One region of the Actinoplanes sp. NPDC049599 genome, then DNA from elsewhere that is predicted to be linked to it. Evidence: riboswitches for the same ligand, from Rfam matches in the RefSeq annotation. Region 1 holds a riboswitch; each other region holds the start of a gene.
The links. A riboswitch is a leader RNA that binds a small molecule or an ion and turns the genes downstream of it on or off. The one in region 1 is predicted to bind cyclic di-AMP.
Positions count from the first base shown of each region.

Region 2: another riboswitch for cyclic di-AMP. It lies ahead of ACIBQZ_RS17480 (hypothetical protein); the one in region 1 lies ahead of ACIBQZ_RS21980 (transglycosylase family protein).
Region 3: another riboswitch for cyclic di-AMP. It lies ahead of ACIBQZ_RS09355 (NlpC/P60 family protein); the one in region 1 lies ahead of ACIBQZ_RS21980 (transglycosylase family protein).
Region 4: another riboswitch for cyclic di-AMP. It lies ahead of ACIBQZ_RS00720 (coiled-coil domain-containing protein); the one in region 1 lies ahead of ACIBQZ_RS21980 (transglycosylase family protein).

Region 1 covers NZ_JBITLX010000012.1:87,061-91,895, forward strand. Annotated here, with positions in the region: gene ACIBQZ_RS21970 (GNAT family N-acetyltransferase) at 1-243, shown strand, start outside; gene menC (o-succinylbenzoate synthase) at 240-1,346, shown strand; cyclic di-AMP (ydaO/yuaA leader) riboswitch at 1,596-1,775, shown strand; gene ACIBQZ_RS21980 (transglycosylase family protein) at 1,781-2,377, shown strand; gene ACIBQZ_RS21985 (YciI family protein) at 2,422-2,979, opposite strand; gene ACIBQZ_RS21990 (LacI family DNA-binding transcriptional regulator) at 3,006-3,995, opposite strand; gene ACIBQZ_RS21995 (carbohydrate ABC transporter permease) at 4,219-4,835, shown strand, end outside.
Region 2 covers NZ_JBITLX010000008.1:182,206-187,040, reverse strand. Annotated here, with positions in the region: gene ACIBQZ_RS17485 (GntR family transcriptional regulator) at 325-1,056, shown strand; cyclic di-AMP (ydaO/yuaA leader) riboswitch at 1,464-1,631, shown strand; gene ACIBQZ_RS17480 (hypothetical protein) at 2,040-2,801, shown strand; gene ACIBQZ_RS17475 (hypothetical protein) at 3,012-3,443, shown strand; gene ACIBQZ_RS17470 (hypothetical protein) at 3,542-3,862, shown strand; gene ACIBQZ_RS17465 (FtsK/SpoIIIE domain-containing protein) at 3,853-4,835, shown strand, end outside.
Region 3 covers NZ_JBITLX010000004.1:77,314-82,148, reverse strand. Annotated here, with positions in the region: gene ACIBQZ_RS09360 (RNA polymerase sigma factor RpoD/SigA) at 1-650, shown strand, start outside; gene ACIBQZ_RS09355 (NlpC/P60 family protein) at 726-1,652, opposite strand; cyclic di-AMP (ydaO/yuaA leader) riboswitch at 1,700-1,833, opposite strand; gene ACIBQZ_RS09350 (DUF3817 domain-containing protein) at 2,043-2,369, opposite strand; gene ACIBQZ_RS09345 (hypothetical protein) at 2,398-2,835, opposite strand; gene ACIBQZ_RS09340 (DUF1360 domain-containing protein) at 2,944-3,507, shown strand; gene ACIBQZ_RS09335 (hypothetical protein) at 3,574-3,756, opposite strand; gene ACIBQZ_RS09330 (hypothetical protein) at 4,107-4,313, shown strand; gene ACIBQZ_RS09325 (ANTAR domain-containing protein) at 4,361-4,835, shown strand, end outside.
Region 4 covers NZ_JBITLX010000001.1:152,837-157,671, reverse strand. Annotated here, with positions in the region: gene ACIBQZ_RS00735 (ABC transporter permease) at 1-411, shown strand, start outside; gene ACIBQZ_RS00730 (ABC transporter ATP-binding protein) at 368-1,192, shown strand; gene ACIBQZ_RS00725 (coiled-coil domain-containing protein) at 1,210-2,301, opposite strand; cyclic di-AMP (ydaO/yuaA leader) riboswitch at 2,299-2,447, opposite strand; cyclic di-AMP (ydaO/yuaA leader) riboswitch at 2,724-2,861, shown strand; gene ACIBQZ_RS00720 (coiled-coil domain-containing protein) at 2,865-3,887, shown strand; gene ACIBQZ_RS00715 (glycoside hydrolase family 65 protein) at 3,950-4,835, opposite strand, start outside.

The sequences.
Region 1 (4,835 bases):
GCCCTGCGCCGGTCGCCGGCCGGCGGCCCGGTGCCCGGTCCGCACCGCGGGCAGACCGTGGCGGTGGCGGTCCCGGAGGACATCGAGGCGCTGCGCCGGGGCGCGCCCGGCGCCGCCAAGGACTGGCGGGTCGCCGTCCGCGACACGCTCAGCGTGCTGCTCGCCGACGGGCTGCGGTTCGCCGGCTTCGACCGGGACGGCTGGTACGTCCTCACCCGCGGCACGGAGGAGTACGGCCGATGAAACTCCAGGGTATCGAGCTGCGCCGGGTCGCCATGCCGCTGGTGGCGCCGTTCCGCACGTCGTTCGGCACCGAGACCAGCCGGGACGTGCTGCTGGTGCGCGCGGTCACCGAGGCCGCCGAGGGCTGGGGCGAGTGCGTGGCGATGGCCGACCCCCGGTACTCCAGCGAGTACACCGAGGCCGCCGCCGACGTGCTGCGCCGGCACCTGATCCCCCGGCTCGCCGCGGTGCCGCGGCTCGACGCGTACGCGGTCGGGCCGGCGCTGGCGGCGTTCAAGGGGCACCGGATGGCCAAGGCCGCGCTGGAGACCGCGGTGCTCGACGCGGAGCTGCGGGCCCAGGACCGCCCGCTCGCCCGGGAGCTGGGCGCCGTGCACGAGCGGGTGCCGTGCGGCGTCTCGGTGGGCATCATGTCCTCGCTCGGCGAGCTGCTGGACGCGGTGGGCGGCTACCTGGCGGCGGGCTACCTGCGGATCAAGCTGAAGATCGAGCCGGGCTGGGACGTCGCGCCGGTGCGCGCGGTCCGCGAGCGCTTCGGCGACGGGGTGCTGCTCCAGGTGGACGCGAACACGGCGTACACGCTCGCGGACGCCCGGCACCTGGCCCGGCTGGACCCGTTCGGGCTGCTGCTGATCGAGCAGCCGCTGGACGAGGAGGACCTGCTGGGGCACGCCGAGCTGGCCCGGCTGATCACCACCCCGGTGTGCCTGGACGAGTCGATCACCTCGGCCCGCAGCGCGGCCGCCGCGATCACGCTGGGCGCCGCGGCGATCGTCAACGTCAAGCCGGGCCGGGTCGGCGGCTACCTGGAGGCCCGCCGGATCCACGACGTGTGCGCCGCGCACGGCGTGCCGGTGTGGTGCGGCGGCATGCTGGAGACCGGCCTGGGCCGGGCCGCGAACGTGGCGCTGGCCGCGCTGCCCGGCTTCACGCTGCCCGGCGACACGTCGGCGTCGGAACGCTACTACCGCACCGACCTGACCGAGCCGTTCGTGCTCGAGGACGGTCATCTGGCGGTGCCGACCGGGCCGGGGCTCGGCGTCGAGCCGCTGCCGGAGGTGCTGCGCGCGGTCACCACCGCGACGGAGTGGATCCCGCTCTGAACCGCTGCGCCGCAGGTCGGGCGGGGGCGTTAGCACGATCGGCCGGGCGGTCGCGGGCGCGGGGACCAAAAGCCGCATAACTAAAAATAACGGGCGGCGGTCCGGTAGGTTTTATCCGGATTCACCGCCATCTTTCGACAAGATCGAATCGGTCGGAAGCTGAGAACAACCTCACGTTCACGCTTGTCGGCTTGGCCGCCCGGCGGGGTGCGTGGTTATCGTCGGCCGGTCCGCTGACGCGGGCCCCGCGGTCGGTAAACGCCGAGTCCTGCCGCCGACCGGGCTGGGACATCAACCTCAGGCATGGAGCGGGGGACCCACAGGTTCCTCGGCGCGCGAGAGCGCGCCTCGGGGTGAAGCCGCGGAGACCGAGCGGCCGGGCCACCTCAGCCCGAACCCGACAGCTGACCTCGCAGGCGTGGAGGCACACCCATATGGCACAGATCCACAAGCAGTCCCTGCGCGCCCTCGGCCTGGCCGTGGCGGGTGCGGCGGGCACCCTCGCCCTGCTCGCCCCGGGCACCGCCGCCCAGGCCCGGGCCGGCGTGAACTGGGACGCGATCGCGCAGTGCGAGTCCGGTGGCAACTGGAGCATCAACACCGGCAACGGCTACTACGGCGGCCTGCAGTTCAGCCGCGGCACCTGGAAGGCGTACGGCGGCGGCAAGTACGCGAGCACGGCCAACAGGGCCAGCCGCGCCGAGCAGATCCGGATCGCCGAGAAGGTGCTCAAGGGCCAGGGCATCGGCGCGTGGCCGACCTGCGGCAAGAAGGCCGGCTCGAGCAAGGCGTACAAGGCGAAGAACGCCGGCGGCGCCACCTCGCGGTCCACCGCGCACAAGAAGGCCACCAAGGCGACCTCCGCCAGGGCCACCGGCAAGAAGTACACGGTCAAGTCCGGCGACACCCTCGCCAGGATCGCGGCCGCCCACCACGTCAAGGGCGGCTGGCGCGCGCTGTTCCAGCTCAACCGCGCCGCGCTCGGCGGCAACCCGCACCTGATCCTCCCGGGTCAGCGGCTGTCGCTCTGAGGACCGGCCCGGCTGCCTTGCCCCCGTGGGGCAGCCGGGCCCCTTCAGGACGGCCGCCCGCCGGCCGCCCAGCTGTGCACCTCGACCGCGGCGTAGCGGTCCGCGGTCAGCAGCGCGCCCGCCTCGCCCGGCCCGGCCGCCCGCACCAGCGCCGCCGTGCCCAGCCAGGCGTCGCCGTCATCGCAGAGCAGCGGCCCGTACGCGATGAGCCCGTCCCGCCCGGCCGGCAGCGCGAGGTCGGCCGGCTCCCCTGCGCCCAGCCCCAGCACCAGGTAGCGGTTGCCGCCCGTGCGCCCGCCGGGGAAGTCCCACATCGTGCGCCCGAGCGTGTTGCGCCACCGGCGCAGCAGCACGTCGCGGTAGACGCCGGCCTGGAAGTTGGGCTCGTCGAAGGCGAACGCCCGGGCGGCGGCCGGATCGGGCAGGTCGACGATGTGCACACTGCCGGTGGGCGGCTCGTGGTCCCCGTCGCCGGCGAAGGTCGGGCCGCGGGCGATCAGCTCCGCCGCGTACCGGTCCATATAGGACCAGTGGTCCTCCAGCAGCACGTCGCGCAGGGCGGCGGCACCCGGCCGGTCGCGGTGGTAACAGAAGAACTCCATGCCGCCAGTCTTCGGGGCCGGGCCCGCTACCGGCCGCGCGGGGGAGCCGTGCTGGCGCGCACCACCAGCCGGGTCGGCACGAGCACCGTGCCGGGGCCTTCCGGCTCGTTGCGGATCTGCCGCAGCAGGCCCTGCACGCAGCGCCGGCCGACCTCGGCGAAGTCCTGGTGCACGGTGGTCAGCGGCGGGATGAAGGAGCCGGAGTCCGGGATGTCGTCGAAGCCGACGATGCTCACCTCCCGCGGCACCGGGCGGCCCCGCTCGTGGAACGCGCGCAGCAGGCCCAGCGCCATCTGGTCGTTGGCGGCGAACACGGCCGTGCACGCCGGCTCCGCGGCCAGGGCCAGACCGGCGCGGTAGCCGGACTCGGCCGACCAGTCGCCGCGCTGCACCGGCGGCACCGCCCGGCCCGCCTCCAGCAGGGTCCGCCGCCATGCCTGGGTGCGCCGCTCGCTCGCGAACGACTCGGCCGGCCCGGTGACGTGCCAGACCGTCTCGTGGCCCAGCTCGAGCAGGTGCCGGACGGCCTGGCGGGCGCCGTCGGCCTGGTCGGTGTCCACCACCGGGTAGCGGTCGCCGGCGTCGGAGTCCACGACCACCACCTGCACGCCGGGCGGCAGGTTCAGGTTCGCCGCGTCCAGCAGGTGCACCTCCATGATCACGATGATCCCGTCGACGGCCAGCTCGCCGAGGCGGCTGAACGCGCCGAGCACCCCGTCCTGGGTCGGCGCCGCCACCGGGATGAGCGTGATCGCGTACCCCTCGGTCGCGGCGTAGCCCGCGATCGCCTCGACCGTGCGGCTGTTGCCGGTGGTCGCCAGGGTGAACAGGATGACGCCGAGGGTGCGGAACTCGCCCCGCTTGAGCGCCCGCGCGGCGCTGTTGGGCCGGTAGCCGAGCTGCTGCATGGCGGCCAGCACCTGCTGCCGGGTCGACTCGACCACGCTGGGATGCCCGGTCGAGACCCGGGAAACCGTCTGCGACGACACCCCGGCGAGCCGGGCGACGTCCGCCATCGACACTCCCCGTCCCGGGCGGCGGGTACGGCCAGCGGTCATCGTTGGCAACTCCTTCTTGACGAGCCGGAAACGTGGTGAAACTATCACCCCGATGTTTACGTAAACATTTCCGTGCGTCGACATTCCCGGTAGTGCAGGTGGACGGGGCCCCGGCGGCCATGTTCACGCAAACATCTCCGGGCCTCGGGACGCCGGCGACCGGCGGGAAGGACGGGACCGCATGACCGACACCCTCGTGGTGACCAAGCGACGGCGGTCCTGGGCGGGCTGGAAGTTCGTCGGCCCGTTCCTGGCCGTGTTCGCCCTGGTCTTCCTGGCCCCGATCGGCTACTCGATCTACCTGAGCCTGTACCGCAACCGGCTCATCGGCGGGAACTCCTTCGTCGGGCTGGACAACTACACCCAGGCCCTGCGGGACGAGCAGTTCTGGGCCGGGTTCGGCCGGGTCGCGCTGTTCCTGGTGGTCCAGGTGCCGATCATGCTGGTGCTCGCGCTGCTGGTGGCGCTCGCCATCGACAGCGGCCGGCTCTACGGCAAGGCGTTCTTCCGGGTCACGATCTTCCTGCCGTACGCGGTGCCGGCGGTGGTGGCCACGCTGATGTGGGGCTTCATGTACGGCACCCAGTTCGGCCTGGTCGGCAACATCAACGAGGCGCTGGGCGTCACGCTGCCCGACCCGCTCGGCGGCAGCCTCGCGCTCGCCTCCATCGGCAACATCGTGACCTGGGAGTTCGTCGGCTACAACATGCTGATCTTCTACTCCGCGCTGCGCGTGGTGCCGGGCTCGCTCTACGAGTCCGCCGAGATCGACGGCGCCGGGGCGTTCCGGATCATCAC
Region 2 (4,835 bases), on a different contig from region 1:
CGGAACCGACCTTGACCCGCGAGACATGCTCGTCATCCGCTATCGCTCGCTGGTGGCCCAACGGCACAACGAGGTACGCCGCGACGGACGAATCCTGCGGTGCAAGTGCGGGGACGTCCTGCCATGTGTAGCCGTGTCGAGCCTGCTCAACGACATCGCGCTCGACGGCCAACGCGTCGTTGCGGCGGATCCGCGGAGCGCGGTCGGGGCAGAGTTCGATGTACCACCTGGCACGGCGGCCGGCTCGACAGAACCTTGGGACACCACCTAGTCTCTTGCTAAGACAAGCAGTCGTCTCTTCAACTTCGCAGGCAGGTGGGCCGGGTGCCGATCGAGGTCACTCCACCGAAATACATCACCATCATCAATGCGATCCAACAGCGGATCCAGGACGGCACCTACGCGATCGGCAGCACGCTGCCCAGCGAATCGCAGCTCGTCCAAGAGTTCGGCGTCTCCCGCCCCACCGTCGTTCGGGCGATGGAAATCCTTCGCCAGCAAGGCTGGGTTGACGCCCAACACGGCAAAGGACGGACCGTTCGCGAACGGCCCGTCACCGAGTCACGCGCCCTCCCCGCGCACACAACCGCCCTCCTGAACGCCACGGAGGTCGGTGACGTCACCATCCTGAACGCGGGCGAGGTCGCCGCCCCACCTCGCGCGGCGGCGGCACTGCGACTCCCCGAGGGCGCGACCGTCATCGCCCGCAGGCGCCTCATGCGTGTCGCCGGCGTCGGACCCGTCGAGCTGTCCACGGTCTACGTGCCGACCGCCCTGGCCGTCGACTCGGACGTTGCTGCGCCAGAGCCTTTGACCGGCGGTGTGCTGTCGCACCTGGCTGACCGGGCGGGCATCACCTTGGACCACGTTGTTGAACGGGTCTCTGCCCGCATAGCGACAGCCCAAGAGGCAAAGCTTCTGGAGCTACCCAAGCGAGACGCCCTGCTCACACTCCTGCTGACCGTGTGCGACTCAGCCGCGTTGCCGCTCCTAGCTGTGGACATCGTGATCCCGGCCAGTCGGCACGAGCTGGAGGACATCTTCCCTCTCCGCTGAGCCAAATGGTTATGTTCGCGTCAAACTACGTACCCTTCCGTCGGCCTCGTGCCGGGCCGGCGGGCTTGGGTGGGAGGCGTCAACTCTGTTGGCGGCCGTGCCGGGGCGACGGCGCGGCCTTCGGGCGACCGCACTTGACCTCTCTTCGCGATCTATTACCTCGCGACCCGCAGCCTGAAGTCTTGACGCCGGAGAGGACGCCCGACGCGATGGGCGCCAGCTCGTCTCTCCGTCGCGGCTGTGGGGTATCTCTGGCGTCGTCCTGCAAGCAGGTTCTCATTCCTCTTGGACCTGGTGCTTTCGGCGTGTAGAAAAGACGGTGCCGGCGAGCGCCCGCTCGCCGCTCGCTCCACCGCGGACTACGCCGAGCCCTGCCCCGGTCCGGGTGGCGCTTCATCCGCAATTGCGATTCAGAAACGGCACACGGGGGCAGGGACGGGGGACCCAGATTCGGTCTCACGGTGGAGCGCTGTTCGCGGCGTACCGCCGAGACCTCGGGGTGAAGCCACCAGCGGTGGCCGGGCATTTCCCGCCCGAACCCGACAGCTAACCTCGCAGGCGTGCCGAGAGGGATGAGGCCATGCACATGGCCGTCTGGGCGGCTGCTGCCGTCATCGCCACCCCGTTCTGTCGGCTCGCATTTCAGATAGCTGCTCTGGGCGTCGTGTATCACCTTGCACTTAAGGTGAGCGATCCTGACGCAGTCACGAAGGTGTCGAGCTTGGCGAGCACTTTGGGCGGGACTCCGCTGAGGTATCGACTCCGTAGCGCACCGCGCGTGCCACGCATGGGCGGCGGTGATCAAGGGACACAGCGGTAGGGCAGGGAGAGACCCGGTGGGCTGTTGCTACCGGGTCTTTCTGTCTTGGCCATTCTAGGTGGCGGTATCTCTGGCGTCGTCCGAGGAAACAGAAACACCCCAAGGGCCTCACGCCACCGAGAACGTGATAGCCGTCAGTGCGCATGGCATCTACATTGTGCTTATGTCCAAGGAGCAGGTCGTATTTGCGATCATCACAGGCGTCATTGCTCTCGCAGGGCTAGCGTGGACGATCGTTTGGGCGCTTCGTAGCTGGCGACACTCTGGTCCGATCATCGCCCTGAGGCTGGGTGTGGGTTACGTGTATGACCAACAAGACCAGCTCAACGTCACGTTTCCAAACGGTGCGACGCGCGTGATGCGGATCAACAAAGCCCACCCTGACCCGAAGCCAAGCCGGAGGCGCAGGGGCGCATCGAAGCTCAACCCGCGAGACAACACGAAACAGCCGGTCAACGCGGTCTTCGTGCAGAACCGCGGCCGTGCTGCCGTGACTATCCGCCGATGCGAGTATCTGTCACCTATGGGTGGGGCGGGGCTTCAATTCGAGCCGCAGCCTGCCGCAAGTCAGTGGGGAGACCTTCTGCCAAAGCGACTGGAGCCCGGCGACGAAGCGATCTTGGTGCACGAACGGACGCAGATGAAAGGCTTCTTGAACGGTGTGATGCGAGACCACGGTGTTAAGCAGACTCTCCTCCTTGCGGTCGTCACGATGGGTAATGGCTACGAAATATCGACCAACACGCCGCTTGTGGTCAGGGCCGACATGACCGATACCGCGTTTGCCGAGTTCGAGCCGAACTTCACCAAGGAGGCTGGAGAAGAGCCGATCGACGCCTTCCTGGATGTGTCCCCGAAGCGGCGGATGCCTTGGCGGCGGAAGCCGAAACAAACTCTGATTGCGCGCAATTACGCCGAGGACTAGTCGGCAGCGCGCTCCCACACATAGCCACGGCGATGGCTGGATCCCGTCCGCGCTGGTCGTCTCGCGGCCGAACAGCCGGTCACGACCCCCTGCAGCCGTTGAGTGACATGCATCACTGGGTGGCTTGGCGATGAGAGTTGCGGATCGATCGATCTCTGAGGCATCTTGATAAGACGAGTAGACGTCTTTGCTAGATGGTCAGGAGATTTGATGATTCCCAGCTCGATCAAGATCCCGGTGCCGTGGGAGTACGTCGCGCCGCATGGTGCGCTGTGCCTGGGCGTGGAGCCGGCTACGGACTTCGACAAGCGGGGCCAGGGCGATGACCAGATGCGGGACAAGGAGACCGGTGAGCGGGTGTGGCTGGTCAAGGTTCTCGACCTGGACCCGGAGGCGGGCAAGTTCGGTGCGTCGAAGGAACTCAAGGTCAAGGTCGTAGCCGCGCAGCAGCCGGTGCCGCCGACCTCGACGGTGCCGGGTTATCCGCCGTTGGTGGAGTTCACCGACGTGACGTTGACGCCGTACGTGGACTCGCAGAAGTGCAAGGGCAACGGCTCGAAGTGCCGGGCACGGCAGGCGTGGTCCATCCGCGCGTCCGGGCTGACCCAGCCGCAGCAGGCGGTCAAGCCGGAGGCGGCTTGAGCTGTCGACGCGCGTCAAGGGGGCGGGATTCCTCCGGCAAGAGACTCCCCCGCCCCCGGCGCTCAACCACAAACCCTCACATCAGGAAAGGGGCTGAGATGCCCACGGTAAACGATGCTGCCCGCATCACCACCTCCGGCCGGGCGGTGTGGCGGACCTGCGGCGGCCGCGGCCTGCTCTCCGCACTGCCACCTGGCGCCGACACGTGTCCCGGCTGCGACCGGCCCACGGACGCGCCGTCGGCGCCGGACCGCACCGAGGTTGTTGATCGGTACGCCGCGACCATGGGCCGGATCAAGGCGTGGGCCGACATGCCCCACGTCAGCGACGCTGAGCGTCTCCACAAGATCCGCCTGTTCCTGGCCGAGCTTGACCGGTTCCACGCCGCACACCGCAAGGGGGCGCGGGGATGCCGCTGATCAACGTGATCCGGGGCGAATCGATCCCGACCGCACCGTTCACCGTTCGCACGCCGGTGTTGCGGCTGCCGATCTGGCTGCTCGTGGTCTGGCAGGCGATCAAGGCGCTGTGCTGGCTGACCGTGGCGTATGTGCGGTTCTGGTACGTGACCTTGCCGGTCACGCTGTTGACCTGGCTGTATCTGCGTTGCGGCTGGCAGGGGCCGGTGATGCTGGTCGGCTCGCTCGCGGTGGTCGGCGGTGGCTGGTGGTTCTCACATCGGCCGTCGTGTCTGCGGTTCGGCTGCTACCCGGTCCTGGCCCGGTGGCGGCGATTCGTCTACCGACGACGGTGGAACGCGGCGATGGTCACCGCGAAACTCGCCGTGGCCTACGACGGGCAGACGATCATTCCAGTGCTCAAGCGGGTGCGGTGCCGGGCCGGTTCCGATGTCGTGACCGTGCGGATGGTGACCGGGCAGATCCCCGACGACTTCGCCAAAGCCTCCGAACGCCTCGCCCACACCTTCGGCGTCCGCCAAGTCAAAGCCGTGGCCGGGACCGCGTTCGGCACGGTCATCCTGGTCCTGCTCCGCGGCGACACCCTCCACCACACCGTCGCACCCCTGGCCGTGACCGGTGTCCCGGACTTCACCGCACTCACCCTCGGCGTCCGGGAGGACGGGGCGCCGTATGAGCTGCGGCTGTTCGGCACCCAGGTCCTCATCGTCGGCGCGACCGGCTCCGGCAAAGGCTCGGTGATCTGGTCACTGGTGCGATCGCTGGCCGGCGGGGTCGGGACCGGGCTGGTGCAGCTGTGGGGTCTGGACCCCAAGGGCGGCATGGAACTCGGGATCGGCCGGCCGATGTTCACCCGGTTCGCCTCCCGCGACTTCGCCGAGATGGCCCAGATGCTGGAGCAGGCGGCGGCGATGGCGCAGGACCGGGCCGCACGCCTGGCCGGCGAAACCCGCCAACACACCCCCACCCTGGC
Region 3 (4,835 bases), on a different contig from region 1:
TCCGCTCGGGCATGCCGATGCTCGACCTCATCCAGGAGGGCAACACCGGCCTGGTCCGCGCCGTCGAGAAGTTCGACTACGAGCGCGGCTACAAGTTCTCGACCTACGCCACGTGGTGGGTCCGCCAGGCGATCAGCCGGGCGATCGCCCAGCAGGAACGCACCGTGCGCCTGCCCGTGCACCTGGTCGAGGACGTCAACCGGATGCGCAACGTCACCCGCCAGCTCGTCCGCGAGCTCGGCGCCGACCCGGAGCCCGCGCAGGTCGCGGCGGCCCTGGGCGTGACGGTGGAGCGCGTCACCGAACTGACCCGCTGGGCCCAGGACACCGTGTCGCTGGACACCCCGGTGGGCGACGACGGCGACACCAACCTCGGCGACCTGGTCGCCGACAGCGACGCGCCGTCGCCCGAGGAGATCGTGCTGACCGCCCTGGAGCGGCAGCGCATCGAGGGCCTGCTGAACCACCTCGACGACCGCTCGGCGGGCATCATGCGCGCCCGGTACGGCCTCGAGGACGGTCGTGAGCACTCGCTGACCGAGGTGGCGTCGCGCTTTTCGCTCTCCCGGGAGCGCATCCGCCAGCTCGAGATCCAGGCGCTCGGCCGGCTGCGCGAGCTGGCCCGGGCCGAGGGCCTGCAGGCCGCGTAACCCCCTCCCCTCGTTGCGAACGACAAGAAGGCCGGTGCCCCGAGGGGACACCGGCCTTCTGCTGTGCTCGGTGACTCAGGACACCCGGCCGTAGCCGTTGGGGGTCATGATGTCGATCGTCCGCTTCTTCACGGGCTGGCCCGCGCGGGAGGCGTCGATGATCTGGCCGCCGCCGACGTACAGGGCGACGTGCCCGTTGCTGCGGTAGAAGACCAGGTCGCCCGGTTTGAGGTCGGACCGGGAGATCCGGGTCGTGGCGCTGTACTGCGCCGCGGCGTTGTGCGGCAGGGACTTGCCGGCCGCGTTCCAGGCCGCGGAGGTCAGCCCCGAGCAGTCGTAACTGTTGGGCCCGCCGGAACCGTACTTGTACGGGAGGCCGATCGCGTTGTAGGCGAAGGTGACCGCCTTGCCGGCCGAGCCCGCGATGGACGGGATGTTGCCGGTGTACTTGCTGCCGGCCTCGGTGGGCGAGCCGTAGGCTGCGGTGCGCATCGCGTACAGCTTCTTGAGGTCGCCCTCGATCTTCTTCTTGCGACCGTCGAGCTCCTTGACCTCGGCGGTCTGCTTCGCCTGGGTCGCCTTGAGGGCGGCCTGCCGTTCGGCGAAGTTCTCCGTGGTCGCGCGGTACTCCGCGATGTCGCGGCCGCGGCTGCGGGAGATCTGCTCGAGGATGCTCATCCGGTCCATGAGGTTGTCCGCGCCCTCGAGCACGACGTTCATGGTGCCGACGTGGCCGGTCATGTACGCCGACGCCGCGATGCTGTCCATCTGCGTGCCGGCGGCCTCGAGCGCGGCCTTGGCCGGCGCCAGGGACTCGGCCAGCTTCTTCTCTTCGGCCTTGGTCTGCTTCAGGCTGATGCGCATCTTGTTGTACGACTCGACGACGTCCTCGAGCTGATCGGACGCCTTGTCGATCTTCTTCGTCAGCTCACTCTTCGACGGTTCCGCGTGCGCGGAGGTCGCGGCGCTGCCGGTGATCGCGATCGCCAGGGCGGCGACCACCAGCGCACGGAGTCTCGTGCGGGCGTGTGGCAACGGTATGTGGCCTTTCTTCCGCTGTGGCCGCCTACCGGGTTAGCTGACGGGTTCGGGCGGGAAGAAGGCCCTACCGCTGGTGCGGATTCACCCCGGTGCTGCTTCGGTGTGGTTCCCCGGTTCGTCGTGGCGGAGGCGGTGACCCTGGGGGATCGGGGTCGCGTTTTCCACCGGCGAGGATTCGGCGGCGTGGGCCGGCGCCACCGAGGGTGTGGCTGCGGACCGGACCAACCGCATTAACTTATCGGCGCTCGGCATTAACACAAGAGCCCGAAGAGTGACTTGCGCCAATGATCACAAATAAGAGAATGATCCCGATAACGGCAGGCAACAATTCCGCTTCGTAGAGTGACTTTTCTACTCTGCCATGGCCGGCGGGGGAGTGGCGGCCGCCGGGACCCACTTGCGCGTGACGACGCGCTCGGCCCAGAACGACAGGAACGGCACGGTGCCGGCCAGCATCACGAGCAGCATCCGGCCCAGCGGCCAGTGCGCGCGGCGGCTCAGGTCGAAGGTCGCCACCAGATAGACCATGTAGAGGAAACCGTGGAACGGGCCAACGGTGGCCACCACGGTGTCGTTGTCACCCAGGTACTTCAGCGGCATGCCGATGACGACCAGCGTGATCAGGACCACGCCGACGATCCAGGCGATGATCCGGTAGCGGGTCAGGGCTCCCTGCACGTTCCACGTCCTTCTGGTTCGGTGCTGCTCAACTGGCGCTGGTGCGCGGGCCGGGATAGTCGCTCGGCCGGGCGCCGGGGTGGGCGGCGAGCCAGCCCAGGTACTCGTTGTAGGCGGCCAGCTCGGGATCGTCGTCGACGGGCGCCGCGTTCGCCACCGGCACGCGCACCGGGCGCCGGACGGTCACCGGCGCGTCCTGCTGCGGCACGGCCGGGCGTTCCCCGGTCTCCGCGGCCGGCTCCGGCGGCGCGGGGCGGCGGGACCGGCGTTCCTGCTGCACCTCGCGGAACCAGATGAACACCACGAACAGCGCGAAAACCGGCCACTCGAAGGTGTAGCCCCAGCTGAGCGCGTTGCCCTCGGTGGCCCGGCTGAACTGCCACCAGCCCAGCGCGAGGAAGGCGGCCACGAGCACCAGCGCGAGGACGTGGCGCGCGATCCACGCGGGGGTCCACAGCCCTTTCATGTGCCTCAGCGTACCGGCGGGTTTGGTGGGAGGGCGCTCGGGCAACCGGTGCAGGCAAGCATCGAGCGATCCGGCTCACCCGGGACTTCTGAGAGGACCACCGACTTCATGATCTCCTCGGTACGCGGCCGGCTGAACCGGCTGCGACGCGACTACGCGCCCCACGAGCACCGGCCGCTGGACGGCTATGTGGCCACCATGGGCGCGTTCGGTGTGCTCGCCGGCAGCCTGGCCGCCGCGGCGCGGCTCAGCGGGCGGCCGGTGCCGGAGCGACCCGCCACCGCCGACATCGTGCTGATCTCCATCGCCACGCACAAGCTGAGCCGGCTGATCGCCAAGGACGCGATCACCAGCCCGCTGCGTGCGCCGTTCACCCGGTTCGCGGAGCCGGGCGGCAGCGGCGAGATCAACGAGGAGGTACGCGACCAGGGCAGCTCGCTGCGCCACTCGATCGGCGAGCTGGTCAGCTGCCCGTTCTGCCTGGCGGTGTGGGTGGCGACCGGGCTGACCAGCGGGCTGGTCTTCGCGCCCCGGCTGACCCGGCTGGCGGCCACGGTGTTCACCGCCACGGCCGCGTCCGACTTCCTGCAGATGGCGTACTCGCTGGCCAAGGAGGCCGCGGAGGGTGAGCCGGAGCCGGCCGATCAGCCCGCGCCGGCCCTCGCCGCCTGACCAGGACCACGCACGGCGAAGCCCCCGGCCTGGCGGCCGGGGGCTTGGTGCGTTCGTCGGGGTGGGTCAGGGCGGGCCCTCGCGGTCCAGGCCCGACCGGCCCTGCGGGCTCTCTGCCTCGCCCGTCCCGCCCTCGGCGTCATCCCGGTCCACCACGGTGTCGGAGTGCTCACCGGCGAAGTCGCTGTCGCCGTCCGGCACAGCTTCCTCGTCGCCGAACGCGGGCAGCCGTTCGTTCTGCTGGGTCATCTCACTCCTCGTGCGGGCTTGGTCCGGCGTCGGGTGGTCGTTCCCCGGTGGTTCGACTACCCGGGGCCGGGCCGGGCAAACGGTGTGGCTTGAGTCACAACCGCTACCGGAATCCGGGCACCCCGCCGACGGTTGAGTCAGATGTCGGTGTGATCAGTGTCCCCGGGCCTCACCCTTTGCCTTCGCGGAATACCGTTCGGCTGGAGCCGCGTTGAGCCTTTCGCCGCGAGGCGACCTGCACACCGACAGCTGTGATCGCGCCGCCTCCGGTCTCCGGGGGCGGCGCTTTTGCGTCCCGGATATCGATCATCGTGCGGGTTCGCTTGCGCCCAGCGGGGTAACCAGCGGCCATGACTGACGACCGGACGGACCAGCGCGCTGCCGAACTGCTGCCCGAGGAGCGCAGCGCGGGCGGCAGCAGCGACCCGCAGGCGCAGGCAGCGGCCATTCTCGCCGAGTCGGACGAGCGCCAGGCCGACCTGGAAGCCGCGCCGAGCACGCTCCTGGAGCATCGGACCTCGGAACAGACGGTCACGCCGGAGGACGGCACCCGGTAGTGGACGGGACTTTCGTGTTCACCGATGCGCGTGGCAATATCGGCCGGATGTCAGCCCCGCAACGAAGCTTCGGGCGCACCATCTCGCGCCGGGTGCCGGCCTCCGGCGCAGCCGCCGCGAACGCCGACCAGACCCGGACCCCCGGCCGCCGGCGCCCGCCCGCGGCCGGGCCGGCCGCACTCCCTGCGGCGCAGCCGCCTCCCGGCTTACCGGCCGCGGTGCCCGGCTCGCTGCTCGCGGCCGCGGTCCGTCCCCCCGAGCCCACCCTGAGCATCGACACGGTGGTGCGGGACGGCCTGGCGCCGTCCGCCGGTGCGGGGGAGCCGGCCGGGCCGCACCCGGTGGAGCTCGCCGGGCTGCTGCACGAGCTCACCGCCCGCCTGCTCGGCGCCGACGGGGTGCCGCACGCCCTGGACCGGCTGGCCGCCTTCGCGGCCGGGGTCGTGCCCGGCACGCTGCGCTGCTCGGTGGCGCTGATCGGGGAGGGCGGACCGCCGGTCGTCGCCGCCTCCGGGAGTGCCG
Region 4 (4,835 bases), on a different contig from region 1:
CTGGGCTTCGGCGAGCCGATCACCTGGGAGTGGCTGCTCATCGTGCCGATCTTCCTGCTGCAGAGCGTCTTCAACGCCGGCCTGGCGCTGGCGGCGGCCCGGCTGGGCAGCAAGGTCGCGGACTTCAAGCAGCTGGTGCCGTTCGTCATGCGGATGTGGCTCTACGGCTCGGCGGTGCTCTACCCGGTGACCCGCTTCTCCGACAACCTGAGCGGCTGGCAGCTCAATGTGGTCGAGGCCAACCCGATGCTCGTCTTCATCGACCTGATGCGGCACGCGCTGATGGAGGACGTCCCGCTGGCCGGCTCGGCCACGGTGCTGTGGCTCGAAGCGGTCGCGTGGACCCTGGTGGTCGGCATCGGGGGATATGTCTACTTCTGGCGCGGAGAGAAGGGGTACGGCCGTGGCTGACAACCTGACCGGCAGCGATCGGCCGGTGCCGACGGTCATCGTCGACGACGCCCACGTGGTCTACCGGGTGCAGCAGTCCGCCACGCCCGGCACCGGCAGCCCGCTGGCGAGCTTCAAGCGGATCGTGACCGGCACCAAGCCGGCCACGCTGCGCGAGGTGCACGCCATCAAAGGTGTGAGCTTCGTCGCACACAAGGGCGAGGCGATCGGCCTGATCGGCACCAACGGCTCGGGCAAGTCGACGCTGTTGCGCGCCATCGCCGGCCTGCTGCCGGTGGAGCGGGGCGCGATCTACGCGGCCGGCCAGCCGTCGCTGCTCGGCGTCAACGCGGCGCTGATGAACGACCTGCCCGGCGAGCGCAACGTGGTGCTCGGCTGTCTGGCCATGGGCATGTCACCGGCCGAGGTGAAGTCCCAGGTGAAGAACATCATCGACTTCTCCGGGATCAACGAGCGCGGCGACTTCAGCTCGCTGCCGATGCGGACGTACTCCTCCGGCATGGGCGCGCGACTGCGGTTCGCCATCGCGGCCGCCAAGAAGCACGACGTGCTGCTGATCGACGAGGCGCTGGCCACCGGCGACGCCAAGTTCCGCCGGCGCAGCGAGCAGCGGGTCCGCGACCTGCGCAAGGAGGCCGGCACGGTCTTCCTGGTGAGCCACAGCGAGCAGTCGATCCGGGACACCTGCGAGCGGGCCATCTGGCTGGAGTCCGGCGTGATCCGCGCCGACGGCACCACCGAGGACGTGCTGAAGGAGTACGAGGCCTACGTCAAGCGGTAGGCCCCGCACTCCCGGTGTCAGCGCATCGACAGGTGCACGTGGTTGGTGTGATCGCTCGACGGATCGCCGCCGGCCCCGGAGTACGACTTCCAGCCACTGCTGGGCAGCCAGATCCGGCGGAACCAGATGACATAGAGCACGCCGAGCCGGCTCGCGTTGTTGATGAAGTAGGTCGACAGCCGGTTGCCGTAGGTCCGGCTGGCACCGGTCGCGTCGCCGCCGAAGCCGTTCTTGTCGGCCGCGAAGTCGCAAGCCTTGCCCTTCGGGTGCTCACCGCTGTTCTGCTGACGGAAGCACGAGACGAAACGGGTGAAACCGTCCTTCTTCGCTTCCTTCATCGCGTGCAGCGTGCGCGGCGAGATGCAGCCCGACGTGGTCGGGTCGTTGAGGCTGCACGACTCGCTCGGCAGCGAGCCGTCCGAGTTGCGGGGCGCGGCCGCGGCCTGGGAGCTGCTGCCACCGCCGCTTGATTCGCCGCCGGACGACGAGGAGTCGCTCGACTCGCCGCTCGACCCGCTCGCGGCGTTGGCGGCCTTGAGGGCACCCTCCGCCTGATTCTTGCGCTTGGCCATGACGGTGAGCTGACGCTGCTGGTCCCGGACGGCGGCGTCGATCGCGACCTTCGCCTGCTCCTGCTGGACCTTGGCGTCCTTGAGATCGCGCACCGCGCGGTCCTGCTTGACGGCGATCGTCTCCAGGGTCCGCGCCCGGTCCAGCATGCTGCCGGTGGAGTCGGCGGTGATCAGCGCCGTCATCGGCCCGAGCCGGCCGGTGCGGTAGGACTGCTGGACGATCTCGTCCAGGGCCGCCTGCTTGGGACCGAGCTCGGTGTCGATCTCCTTGAGCTTGGCGGTGAGCTGCTGCTGGCGCTTCTTGGAGCGCTCCAGCGCCTCCTTGGCCTCGACGAAGCCCTTGGACGCCGCCTCGAGCTGCTGGATGAGGGATTTCGAGCCGCCCTCGCCGTCGTCGCCCGAGTCGCCCGGCGCGGCGAGCGGACGGGGAGCGGCGGAGGCGGAGGTCGGGGCGGCGAGGGCCAGCCCCGTGGTGGCGACGAGCGCCGCGAGCACGGTCGCTAATCGCCGGCGGGCAGGATTGAGCCTCACGAACATTCCTTCCGTCGGCCGCCGACCGAGTTAGCTGACGGGTTCGGGACGGAAGTGATCCCTACCGATCCGCGCGGCGCACGGATCGGATTCACCCCATTACTTCGGGTGGGTCCCCGGCTCGCCTTGCGGCGATTAGGCGGCGGTCTGCGCTGAGACCGTGACGAACACTACCCATCAATGCTAGGAATCGACAGTCGTCACACAGTGAGCAATCGACCGACCACTGCGGGTGAGGAATGCCGGAGAGAATGCAACGACTCACATTGATACGTCGTTACGGCCTATGAGCTGCGTTATTCCATCGAGTGGTAACGGAAAGTCGTTACCCGGTAACGGTTTTACCCCCGCGGCAGCACTGTCAGCGGGGCTGTTGTCAGGTAAGCTGGCCGCCGGTTACTGCCAGAAGGCGCTGCCCCCAAGGTGCCGGCAGCCCACCATCTAATCGTCGCGAGATGAGCCGGGGAACCACAGAAGTACCGGGGTGAATCCACGAGTCAGTGGTAGGGATCGCTTCCGTCCCGAACCCGTCAGCTAACCCGGCCGGTGGTCACGTGGAAGGATTCTGAATGACGGCAAGACCCCGCCGGTGGCTGATCCTCGCCCTGGCTCCGCTCGCCGCGGTCACGATGATGCTCTCCCCCGCATCCCCGGCGAACGCCGACCCCGACGACACCAAGAAGTCGTCAACCGCCGACGACGGCGACGACAATCCGCTGCTGAACGATGTGCTCGACTCCACCGGTCGGCGCTATCTGACGGCGAAGGCGGCGGTCAAGAAGTCCACCAAGACCCAGCTGGGCCTCGCCCTGCAGGTCAAGAACGCCGAGGCGAAGCGGGACCTGCTGCTGCCCGAGGTGGGCGCGGTCGCCGCGCAGCAGTACCGCACCGGCGGCATCTCCACGATGGGCTTCCTGCTCAACACCGACACCCCGGACGGCTTCCTGCGCAAGGCGGTCTCGCTCGAGGAGATCAACGCCCTCAACAACGGCAAGCTGCGCGAGCTCTACGCGGCCATCGACGAGGTGACTGCCACCAAGACCCGCCTCGACCAGGAGGTCCGGGCGCAGAAGCAGAACCTCGCGCTGATGGAGAAGCAGAAGGAGTCGGCCGAGAACGCGCTGGCCAAGGTCGGCGGCACCACCGTGACGGGCGGCTTCGTGCTCGCCAAGTCACCGGTGGCCGCACCGGCGCCACGCAACTCCGACGGGGAGTTCAGCCCGGAGTCGTGCAACGTCGACGACCCGACCACCGGCGGCTGCATCACCGGGCGCACGTTCCACATGTACAAGGAAGTGAAGAAGGCGAAGTTCAACCGATTCGTCGGTTGTCACCGCAACGGCGGGCCGTTCGAGCATCCCAAGGGACGCGCGTGTGACTGGTCACTGCAGAAGAGCGGCTTCGCACCCTGGCACAACCGGGACACCCGGGAGTACGGCAACAACCTGATGGCCTTCCTGGTGCGTAACGCCGACCGGCTCGGCATCCTCTACGTCATCTGGAACAAGCAGATCTGGTTCCCCGCCACCGGCTGGAAGTCGTACAGCGGTCCCAGCGACCACACGGACCACGTACACGTCTCGATGCTTTAGCGCGGCAGCGCGGAAAAGCCCCCGTCCTCCTCGCGGAGGACGGGGGCTTCGTCGTTTCCGGGTCAGACCCCGGTGGCCCGGCGGACCGGGGCCCGGCCGGCCGGCTGTCCGGGCGGCGGGCCGGTCGGCGCGGCCGGCGGGATCGCCAGCACCACCGGCTTCACCTGGGTGATGGTGACCTCCTTGCCGTGGTGCAGCAGGTCCAGGCGGGCCGAGCCGCCACCGTTGCGCAGCGAGTAGGTGACCTCCTCGGCCGTCACCTCCACCCGCAGGCGCAGGCCCCGCCAGAGCAGCGAGAACTCGAGCCCGTTGATCCGGCTCGGCAGCCGGGGCGCGAAGGAGAGCTGGCCGTTGAAGTCCCGCATGCCGCCCAGGCCCGCCACCAGGGCGATCCAGGAGCCGGCCAGCGACGCCACGTGCACGCCGTCGCGGGCGTTCTGGTGCAGGTCGTGCAGGTCCATCAGGGCGGCCTCGCCCAGGTAGTCGTGGGCCAGTTCGAGGAAGCCCACCTCGGCGGCCATGACGGCCTGGATGCAGGCCGACAGCGACGAGTCCCGCACGGTACGCGCGTCGTAGTACGCGAAGTTGCGGGCCTTCTCCTCCGGGGTGAAGGCGTCGCCGCGCACGTACATCGCCATGACCAGGTCGGCCTGCTTGACCACCTGCTTGCGGTACAGGTCGAAGTACGGGTAGTTCAGCAGCAGCGGGTACGCCTCCGGCGGGGTGTTGTCGAAGTCCCACTCCGCCAGCCGGGTGAAGCCCTCCGACTGCTGGTGCACGGCCAGCTCCCGGTCGTACGGGATGTGCACCGACGCCGCCGCGTCCCGCCAGGAGGCCGACTCCTCGTCGTCCACGCCCAGCTTGCGGGCCAGCTCCGGGTGCCGCTTGGCCGCGTCCGCCGCGGCGAGCATGTTCTGCTGCGCCATCAGGTTGGTGTAGACGTTGTCG